Regions from separate parts of the Streptomyces sp. ITFR-6 genome, predicted to be linked through region 3. Evidence: riboswitches for the same ligand, from Rfam matches in the RefSeq annotation. Region 3 holds a riboswitch; each other region holds the start of a gene.

Region 1 (2,182 bases), 5.3 Mb from region 3:
AAGACGGAGCTCCCGCCGGCCACCGCCGGGGCCCCGGGCGGTCACTGACCGAGGTGTACGGGCCGCCGCACCCCGCCTGTGAGGGGGCGCGGCGGCCCGTTCGCGCGTCCGGGGGAAAACCCGTGCCGTCGCCGCCCAGGGGTGCGGCAGACTTCCCCGCATGGACATAATCATCAGGCCGGTCGAGGCCGCCGAGTACGCCGCCCTCGGCGACATCACCGCCGAGGCCTATCTCGGGGACGGGCTGCTGGACTACGGCGCCGACGATCCGTACCTGGTACAGCTGCGCGACGTCCCCCGGCGGGCCGAGGAGGCCGAGGTGCTCGTCGCGGCGGACGCGCGGGGCCGCGTCCTCGGCGGGGTCACCTACGCGCCGCCGGGCAACCGCTGGGCCGATATCGCGGCGCCGGACGAGGCCGAGTTCCGGATGCTCGCGGTCTCCCGCGAGGCGCGCGGGGCCGGGGCGGGCGAGGCGCTCGTCCGGGCCTGTATCGACCGCGCACGGGCCACCGCGGGGGTCACCGGAATCGTGCTCTCGACGCAGCCGGCCATGCGCGGGGCCCATAGGATCTACGGGCGCCTCGGCTTCGTCCGGACCCCGGAAAGGGACTGGTATCCGATCGAGGGGCTCTCGCTGCTGACGTACCGACTGGAGTTCCCGGCGGTCTCCTGACCGGCCCCTCCTGACGGCCGGGCGACACGGCACGGGCGGTCTCCTGACGGCCACGCGACACAACATGTGGGGGCTGCCTCATCCGGCGGCCCCCACATGTATGCTCGTGCTCGCTGTCGCCGCAGGGAAATCCGGTGCGAATCCGGAACTGTCCCGCAACGGTGTGATCGGTGTGCTTCTGCGCATCCCGAGTCCGAGGACCTGCCGACAGCGCGTCCGGCTCGACCGAACCGGACGCCCAGACGTCCGGGCCTCGTGGATGGGCCGGTGGACGCCGCACGGAGTGCTGCCCGAACGGGGCCCCGCTCCGCCCGGCTGCCCCCGCTCCCCCCGTCGGCCCAGAGCCGAGCGAGGGAGAGCACCACGTGACCATCGCGCCAGCCGATCCGGTTTCAGCGGCCGAATCAACGGGAACCACGAGCGACGGACCGGGCACCGCACTGCTGCGGACCCTCACCGAGCTCACCGCGGATCTGCCCGACACCGACCCCGGACGCGTCGCCGCCGCCGCGCTGCGCGGCCGCAACGCCCGGTCGGACGAGGCCGAGCTGCGCTCGCTGGCCACCGAGGCGGCCGCGGGCCTGATCTCCGAGGACCCCGCCTACTCCCGGCTCGCCGCCCGTCTCCTCACCCGCTCCATCGCGGACGAGGCGGCCGGGCAGGGCTCGACGTCCTTCTCCGCCTCGGTCGCCGTCGGACACCGCGAGGGCCTGATCGCGGACCGCACCGCCGAGTTCGTGACGCTGCACGCGGCCGCCCTGGACGCCCTGGTGGGACAGGCGCTCACCGACGGCGCCGACGACCGCTTCGGCTACTTCGGACTGCGCACCCTGCACAGCCGCTACCTGCTGCGCCACCCGATCACCCGCCAGGTCGTCGAGACCCCGCAGCACTTCATGCTGCGGGTGGCCGCCGGGCTCGCGGAGGACAACTCCGAGCGGGCGCTGGACGAGGTCGCGGCCCTGTACCGGCTGATGAGCAGGCTGGACTACCTGCCCTCCTCCCCGACGCTCTTCAACTCCGGTACCCGGCACCCGCAGATGTCCTCCTGCTACCTGCTGGACTCGCCGCTGGACGAGCTGGACTCGATCTACGACCGCTACCACCAGGTGGCGCGCCTCTCCAAGCACGCGGGCGGCATCGGCCTCTCGTACTCCCGCATCCGCGCCCGCGGTTCGCTGATCCGGGGCACCAACGGGCACTCCAACGGCATCGTGCCGTTCCTGAAGACGCTCGACGCCTCCGTCGCGGCGGTCAACCAGGGCGGCCGGCGCAAGGGCGCCGCCGCCGTCTACCTGGAGACCTGGCACGCGGACATCGAGGAGTTCCTGGAGCTGCGCGACAACACCGGTGAGGACCAGCGCCGCACCCACAACCTGAACCTGGCGCACTGGATCCCGGACGAATTCATGCGCCGGGTCGACGCGGACGGGACCTGGTCGCTGTTCTCCCCCGCCGACGTGCCCGAGCTGGTCGACCTCTGGGGCGACGACTTCGACGCCGCGTACC
Region 2 (2,182 bases), 1.1 Mb from region 3:
CGCCGGGCTGGTCTCCCTCGCCCACGGCACCAACGACGCACAGAAGACGATGGGCATCATCACCCTGGCCCTGGTCACCGGCGGAGTCCTCTCCCCCGGTTCCAACCCGCCGGTCTGGGTCATCGTCAGCGCCGGAATGGCCATCGCGCTCGGCACCTACCTCGGCGGCTGGCGCATCATCCGCACCATGGGCAGCGGCCTGACCGAGCTCAAGCCGCCGCAGGGCTTCGCCGCCCAGACCAGTGCGGCCACGGTCATCCTGGCCTCCTCGCACCTCGGCTTCTCCCTCTCCACCACCCAGTCCTGCTCCGGTGCCGTGATGGGTGCCGGTCTCGGCCGCCGGGGCGGTGTGGTCCGCTGGTCCACCGCCACCCGGATGTTCGTCGCCTGGGGTCTGACGCTGCCGGCCGCCGGTCTGGTCGGCGCGGGGGCGGAGTTCCTCACCAAGCAGGGCACCTGGGGTGTCGTGCTCGTCGCCGTACTGCTGATCGCGGGCTCCGGAGCGATCTGGGTGCTGTCCCGCCGCAAGCCGGTCGGCCAGGACGATGTCGCACCCGGCGCCCAGGACGGCGCTCCGGTCACCCCGGAAGCCGAACCCGCGGGCGTCGTCACCACCGCCATCGCGGCCGTCAGCCCGCCGCCCACCCCGGCCGCCCAGGCCCACGACCTCACCGCCACCATCCCGGCCCCGGCCATAGCCGACCCGGCACGACCCGCCACGGTGTAAGGAAGATCCTCCATGAACATCGACTGGGCAGCCCTCGGCACCGTCTTCGGCGTCTCTCTCGTCGCCACCGTCGCCCTGGTGGGCCTCTTCACCCTGGGCATCGCCGGCCTCTCCAGGCAGCCGGAACCGGCCGAGCGGGGCGGCCAGTCCGGCGGGTCCCTGATGCTCGCCCGCGCGGGCGCGTACGTCTGCTTCGGACTGTGCGCGGCGGCGGTGGCCTACGGGATCTACCTGATCGTCGCCTGATCCACAGCCCCTGATCCATCCGCCGCCTCGGGCCGGCCGCACCCCGGGTGCGGCCGGCCCGATGTGCGTCTCAGCACACTGTGCCGTCGCAGGTCAACGGTAGGTTGACTGGCGTTCGCGGAGCGTGGTGGACTGCCGGAGCCATTACGGCGACAGCAGAGGAAGCCGGTGCGAATCCGGCGCGGTCCCGCCACTGTCACCGGGGAGCAGTCCCCCACCACCGGAAGTCACGGTCCACGCCGAGTGGGCTGGAAGACCAGGGGAACTGCGGATCCGGGAGCCAGGAGACTCTCGTCGCCGGTCACGTCGAACCAGGGCGCGGACCCTGAGTGAGGACATATCGCCATGCCCGGCCGCCGTGCGCCCGTCTCCGTGTCTCCCCTCCGACCAGCACCAGCTGCCCGCGCGAAGGTCCGTCGAGGCGCGACGGCCGGCTGAACCGTGCGTGCCGATCGCATCTTCGCGTACGGCGCCACGGCCGGTCTGATCGGTGATCTGCTGCTCGGTGATCCCCGCCGGGGACATCCGGTCGCCGCCTTCGGGCGCGCCGCGGCAGGCGTCGAACACCGTCTGTGGCGCGACCACCGCGGGTGGGGCGCTCTGCACACCCTGGTCTGCGCCGGAGGCGCCGCCGGGGGTGCGGCACTGGCCTCCCGCGCGCTGCGCCGCCGCCCCGCCGCCTCCGTCGCGCTGACCGCCGCCGCCACCTGGTCCGTCGTCGGCGGTACGTCGCTGGGGCGCGAGGCCCGGTCCATCGGCGGCGCGCTGGCCGCCGGGGACCTCGGCCTGGCGCGGGAGCGGCTGCCCCATCTGTGCGGCCGCGACCCGCAGTCCCTGGACGGTCCGCAGATCGCCCGCGCGGTGGTGGAGTCCGTCGCGGAGAACACCTCCGACGCCGTGGTCGGCGCCCTGGTGTGGGGTGCGCTGGGCGGGGTCCCCGGACTCGTCGGCTTCCGGGCCGCCAACACCCTGGACGCGATGGTCGGCCACAGGTCGCCCCGCTACCTGCGCTACGGCTGGGCCTCGGCCCGGCTCGACGACCTCGTGGGCTGGCCGGGCGCCCGGCTCACCGCCCTGCTCGCCGTGGCCGCCGGCGGCCGGCCCCGGGGGGCGCTGCACGCCTGGCGGGCGGATGGAGCCAAGCACCCGAGCCCCAACGCGGGCCCCGTGGAGGCCTCGTTCGCGGGTGCGCTCGGCGTACGGCTCGGC
Region 3 (2,182 bases):
GTTGTGGAAGTCGCCCTTCGCGGAGCAACCGGGGGTGTAGGTGACGGAGTCGGGGCCGGCGGCGCAGACGCTGCCGATGAGGTCCGCGATCAGGTCGTGGCCGCCGAAGGCGTGCGGGTCGCCCTCCGTGGCCTCGGCGAGGAGGGCGAGCCGAGCGGCCGCTGCCGCGTCGGGTGCCTGGTCCTCGCCCGACGGGTAGGCGTAGTCGTCGGTGTGGGCGGCGAGGAAGGCCGTGACCTTGTCGAGCGTGCCGCTCGTGCCCTCGGCGGCGGCAAGCGCGTAGGCCGCCTCTGTGGTCAACAAGTAGTCCGGGGTGTCGGTGCCGTCGTCGACGATGCGTTCGCCGTCCTTGAGCGCGCCCTTGGCCCAGGCCGCCGCGGCCGCGGTGTCGATCTCACCGGCCGGAACCGTGGGAGTGCTGCCGCCGGGGTCCGGGGTCTCGGCGCCCCCGCCTGCGCGCACGTCGTCCGGGGTGAACGTGGGCCTGCCGGTCGTGCCGCCGATGTCGGTCCCGCCGAACACCCAGGCGTCGACGTCACCGTCCTTCAGGTCGCGGCTCATGGCGCCGTACTGGCTGTACGTCCACTTGGTCTGCCCCGGCGAGGCGACCCAGTAGGACCAGTAGGCGGTGGCCGGCGGGGTGAGGACGCAGGACTCCTGGTCCGTCGTCGGGTACTGGGTTCCGGAGCCGAGTCCGATGCGGCAGATGAAGGCGGGGCCGTCGTGCTGCGTGCCCTCGGTGGTGAAGCCCGCCTCGTGGAGGAGTTCGTATCCGGTGGTCGGCGTGGTGTCGCAGCCGCGCTCGACCTTGCCGCCGAAGGGGCCGAAGTCGACAGCGACGACGGCGCCCTTGCCGGCCGTGCACGCGTCGACGGGACCGGCCGCGGCCGGGGTGCCCGTGCCGAGTGTCACGCACATGGCAAGCAGGAGAAATGCCACCGCCACCAGGGAGAGGAACGCTCTGGTCCCCGGCTTCCGGTCTGTTCGCTGTGCGGTCCCCACCGCGGCCCCCTCGTTCTGTCTCCGTGGGGACACGAACGTGGCTGAGCCCACCGCGACCACGCGTGGTTCACCGCATGGCGGGGCTGGTCGACCACGCCGTAGTCCGCGACGGCGCTTCTCGCTGCAGATCAGGCCCCAGGTAATCCGGCTCGCCCGGCGATGCCGGGCCTACGGTTGCGGGTCAGCGCCGGATTTCGACCGGCTTCCCCCGGAACTCAGTGCTTATCAGGCGGATTTGAGCACGCCCCCGCACGCAACGTCAAGAGGCGGCCGCGCCGTCCGGACCGGATTCGGGGGCTGCTGACAGGACGGCTCCGGCTGGGGTAGCGTCCTGGACTGCCACATGGGGGAACCCGGTGAGAGTCCGGGGCTGACGCGCAGCGGTGTGGGACGGCGGGGGCCGTTCCGAGCCCGAATGCCCATGTCGGCGGTGCATCACAGGAAGCCGGTCCACGCGTTCGGGCGGCGGCCCTTCCCGCTGCCGCCCCTCTTCGGACCAGGACGCGGGCCTGGCCGGCGCGCCCCTCATCCCAGGAGCAGGCCATGCCTCGTCCTTCGGTCTCACCCCGTCTTGTGTTCACAGCAGCCGTCTCCCTCGGGGCTCTGTGTCTGAGCGCCCTGCCGGCGGCGGCCACCGCCACTCCGGCCCAGATCGCCACCTCGAAGACGAACGGTGTCGCGTATCTCAAGTCCCTTCAGGCAGCCGACGGTTCGTACGCCTCGGGCGGACTGTCCAACGAGTGGGCGTTCAGCGCCCTGGCCTCCGCCGGAACCGCTGCGGTGGACGTCACACCCGGCGGCGACGCCTCGAAGAACGCAAGAACGGTCTACCGCGCCCTGCTCGCCACGGCGAGCTGGCCGTCGGCGGAGCCTGTGGTCACCGACTACGAACGCGCCACGCTCAACGCCTATGCGGCCGGTATCGACCCCGCCCGGGTCTCCTCCTCCCGCAACCTGATCGGTGACATCTACGGCTACTGGCAGAACGCCGAGCCCGGCTACTTCGGCCCGTCCGCCAACTTCAACGGCACCGTCTTCGCGACCCTGGCCCTCGGCGGGGCCAGGACCCGGGCCGGTGCCCAGCGCATACCCCAGGCCCTGCGCGACTCGCTCGTCACCCGCATCCGCGCCAACCAGCACAACGACGGCGGCTGGAACTACAGCAAGGCCGAAGGCGATC
Region 4 (2,182 bases), 6.6 Mb from region 3:
GGTGTCGAGGTGCTCGAACACCGGGCCGGTACGGGCCCGGCAGTCGGCGCGGAGCCGTCTGTTGTACGCCAGGGTGGCGTCGAAGTCCGCCTGGCTCTCCAGCTCGGGCGACGGCCGCTCGGCAAGCAGTTCACCGGAGCAGGTCACCGGGTTGCTGCCGCCCACGCCGCGCGGGTCGAAGCTGACGATGTCGAACCTGCGGCGGACCTCGGGGCTGAACCGGCTGATCCCGCCCACCACCCTCTCCACACCCGAGTCGCCCGGCCCGCCGGGGCCGAACACCATGGAGCCGACGCGCGCCCCGGGCTCTGTGGCCTTGCGGCGGGCCACGGCCAGATCGAGTCTCGGCCCGTCCGGGTGGTCCCAGTCGACCGGCACGGAGAGCGCGGCGCACTCGGCTCCCGGGTCCGCCGGGACGTCACACGGTGCCCACCGAAGGGCAGCTGTCGCGGGCGGCGACGCGTGGACCGAGGGAGCGGCGGCGAGGCCGGTGGCGGCGGCCGTGGCAGCCGCCACAGCCGTGGCCGTGCCCCGTGCGGCGATGAGCCGTAGTGCGGATCTGCCCCTGAACGGCATAGATCCTCCTTGCGAAGAGAGCGGTTGTGTCAGGCGTGCGGGCCCGGCCGGGGCATCCGCCGTCACGCTAGGTGCTCCGGCGCCCGTGCGGTGCTCCCGTCAGGGGCTTCTCCGGGGCGGGTCAGGGGCTGTTCAGGGGCCACTCGGGGGTGCTCGGGGGGTGCTCCGGGGCGCTCGGGACTCAGGGGCGAAAGGGAGAGCACGGTGCCGTACCCGTAAGCTGCTCACGCCCCGCGGGGGAAGTCCGGTCGAATTCCGGCGCTGACCCGCAACGGTAGGCGGAGCCGTCCCCATGGCTCCGCAAGCCCGATTACCCGCGGCGGTGAAGGCTCCTGTCAATTCGCCGTGGACTGCGAGAGGTGCTGCACAGGGCGCTTCGCGTCCGGGCCGCTCCTTCGATCGTGCAGGTGCACGGCCTGAGGTGAAAGCGATCCGACCGTGGTCACTCCCCTCGAACGCATACCCGCCCCGCCCTCGCGCGCGGCGCGCGCCGGTGGCGGGCCCGCTCCTCCCCGGCGCGTACCCCTGTCCCTGCTGGTGATCACGCTGTGTGCCCTGCTGCCGCTCTCCCTGGTCTGCGGCGCCGGAATCGGGGCCTCGGGGATCTCCTGGGGAGAGGTGTCGCGCTATCTGTGGGCAGGCCTGACGGGACAGCGGATCGCTCCCGGTGAAGTCGCCGGGTACACCATCGTGTGGGAGCTGCGCTTTCCGCGAGCCGTACTGGCCGCGGTCGTCGGAGCCGGCCTGTCCGCCATCGGCGTCGCGGTCCAGGCCATGGTCCGCAACGCCCTGGCCGACCCGTTCGTGCTCGGCATCTCCTCCGGCGCGGCCGTCGGTGCGAACGCCGTCCTCATCTTCGGGGTCTTCGGCGCCTTCGGTGTCTGGGCGCTGTCCACAGCGGCGTTCCTCGCCGCGCTCCTCGCGATGATGCTCGTATACGCGGTCGCCAGCACCGCGCGCGGACTGACCCCGCTGCGCCTGGTCCTGACGGGCACGGCCATGTACTACGGCTTCTCGGCCATCACGACGTTCATGGTGTTCGCCGCGGAGCGGGGCGAGGCCGCCCGCTCCGCGATGATGTGGATGCTGGGCAGCCTCGGGGGCGCCACCTGGTCCTCCGTGCCGATTGCCGCGGGCGCCACGATCGGCGGCCTCGCCCACCTCTGGTGGTCGGCGCGCCGGCTCAATGCCCTGGCGATGGGTGACGAGACCGCCGCCGCCCTGGGAGTGAATGCGGGCAGGCTGCGCAAGGAACTGTTCCTGGTCTCCGCCGCGGTCACCGGGGCGCTGGTCGCGGTGAGCGGCGCGATCGGCTTCGTCGGGCTGATGGTCCCGCACGCCGCGCGCATGCTGGTCGGCGCGGACCACCGCCGTCTGCTGGCCGTCGCACCGCTCGCGGGGGCCGTCCTGCTGATCTGGGTGGACATCCTCTCGCGCGTGCTGCTCGCCCCGGCGGAACTGCCGCTCGGCGTGCTGACCGCGATGATCGGCGTGCCGTGCTTCATCCTCCTCATGCGCCGCCGCTCCTACACCTTCGGGGGTGCGTGATGCGGATCGATATCGACGCGCTGACGGTCGAGATCGCCGGCGCGCGGCTGGTGGAGGA

Evidence for each region. Region 3 has a riboswitch for cobalamin ahead of RLT59_RS35705 (prenyltransferase/squalene oxidase repeat-containing protein). Riboswitches for the same ligand answer to the same signal wherever they lie in the genome.
Region 1: linked by a shared signal. The riboswitch ahead of RLT59_RS11580 (ribonucleoside-diphosphate reductase subunit alpha) and the one ahead of RLT59_RS35705 (prenyltransferase/squalene oxidase repeat-containing protein) in region 3 are both predicted to bind cobalamin.
Region 2: linked by a shared signal. The riboswitch ahead of RLT59_RS30885 (cobalamin biosynthesis protein) and the one ahead of RLT59_RS35705 (prenyltransferase/squalene oxidase repeat-containing protein) in region 3 are both predicted to bind cobalamin.
Region 4: linked by a shared signal. The riboswitch ahead of RLT59_RS05375 (FecCD family ABC transporter permease) and the one ahead of RLT59_RS35705 (prenyltransferase/squalene oxidase repeat-containing protein) in region 3 are both predicted to bind cobalamin.

The regions. Positions count from the first base shown of each region.
Region 1 covers NZ_CP134612.1:2,610,621-2,612,802, forward strand. Annotated here, with positions in the region: gene mctP (monocarboxylate uptake permease MctP) at 1-48, shown strand, start outside; gene RLT59_RS11575 (GNAT family N-acetyltransferase) at 161-673, shown strand; cobalamin riboswitch at 761-897, shown strand; gene RLT59_RS11580 (ribonucleoside-diphosphate reductase subunit alpha) at 1,039-2,182, shown strand, end outside.
Region 2 covers NZ_CP134612.1:6,787,196-6,789,377, reverse strand. Annotated here, with positions in the region: gene RLT59_RS30895 (inorganic phosphate transporter) at 1-727, shown strand, start outside; gene RLT59_RS30890 (hypothetical protein) at 740-973, shown strand; cobalamin riboswitch at 1,131-1,264, shown strand; gene RLT59_RS30885 (cobalamin biosynthesis protein) at 1,415-2,182, shown strand, end outside.
Region 3 covers NZ_CP134612.1:7,896,894-7,899,075, reverse strand. Annotated here, with positions in the region: gene RLT59_RS35705 (prenyltransferase/squalene oxidase repeat-containing protein) at 1-918, opposite strand, end outside; cobalamin riboswitch at 1,119-1,264, opposite strand; cobalamin riboswitch at 1,349-1,423, shown strand; gene RLT59_RS35700 (prenyltransferase/squalene oxidase repeat-containing protein) at 1,546-2,182, shown strand, end outside.
Region 4 covers NZ_CP134612.1:1,255,014-1,257,195, reverse strand. Annotated here, with positions in the region: partial or broken gene RLT59_RS05380 (alpha/beta hydrolase) at 1-576, opposite strand, end outside; cobalamin riboswitch at 767-913, shown strand; gene RLT59_RS05375 (FecCD family ABC transporter permease) at 1,015-2,124, shown strand; gene RLT59_RS05370 (ABC transporter ATP-binding protein) at 2,124-2,182, shown strand, end outside.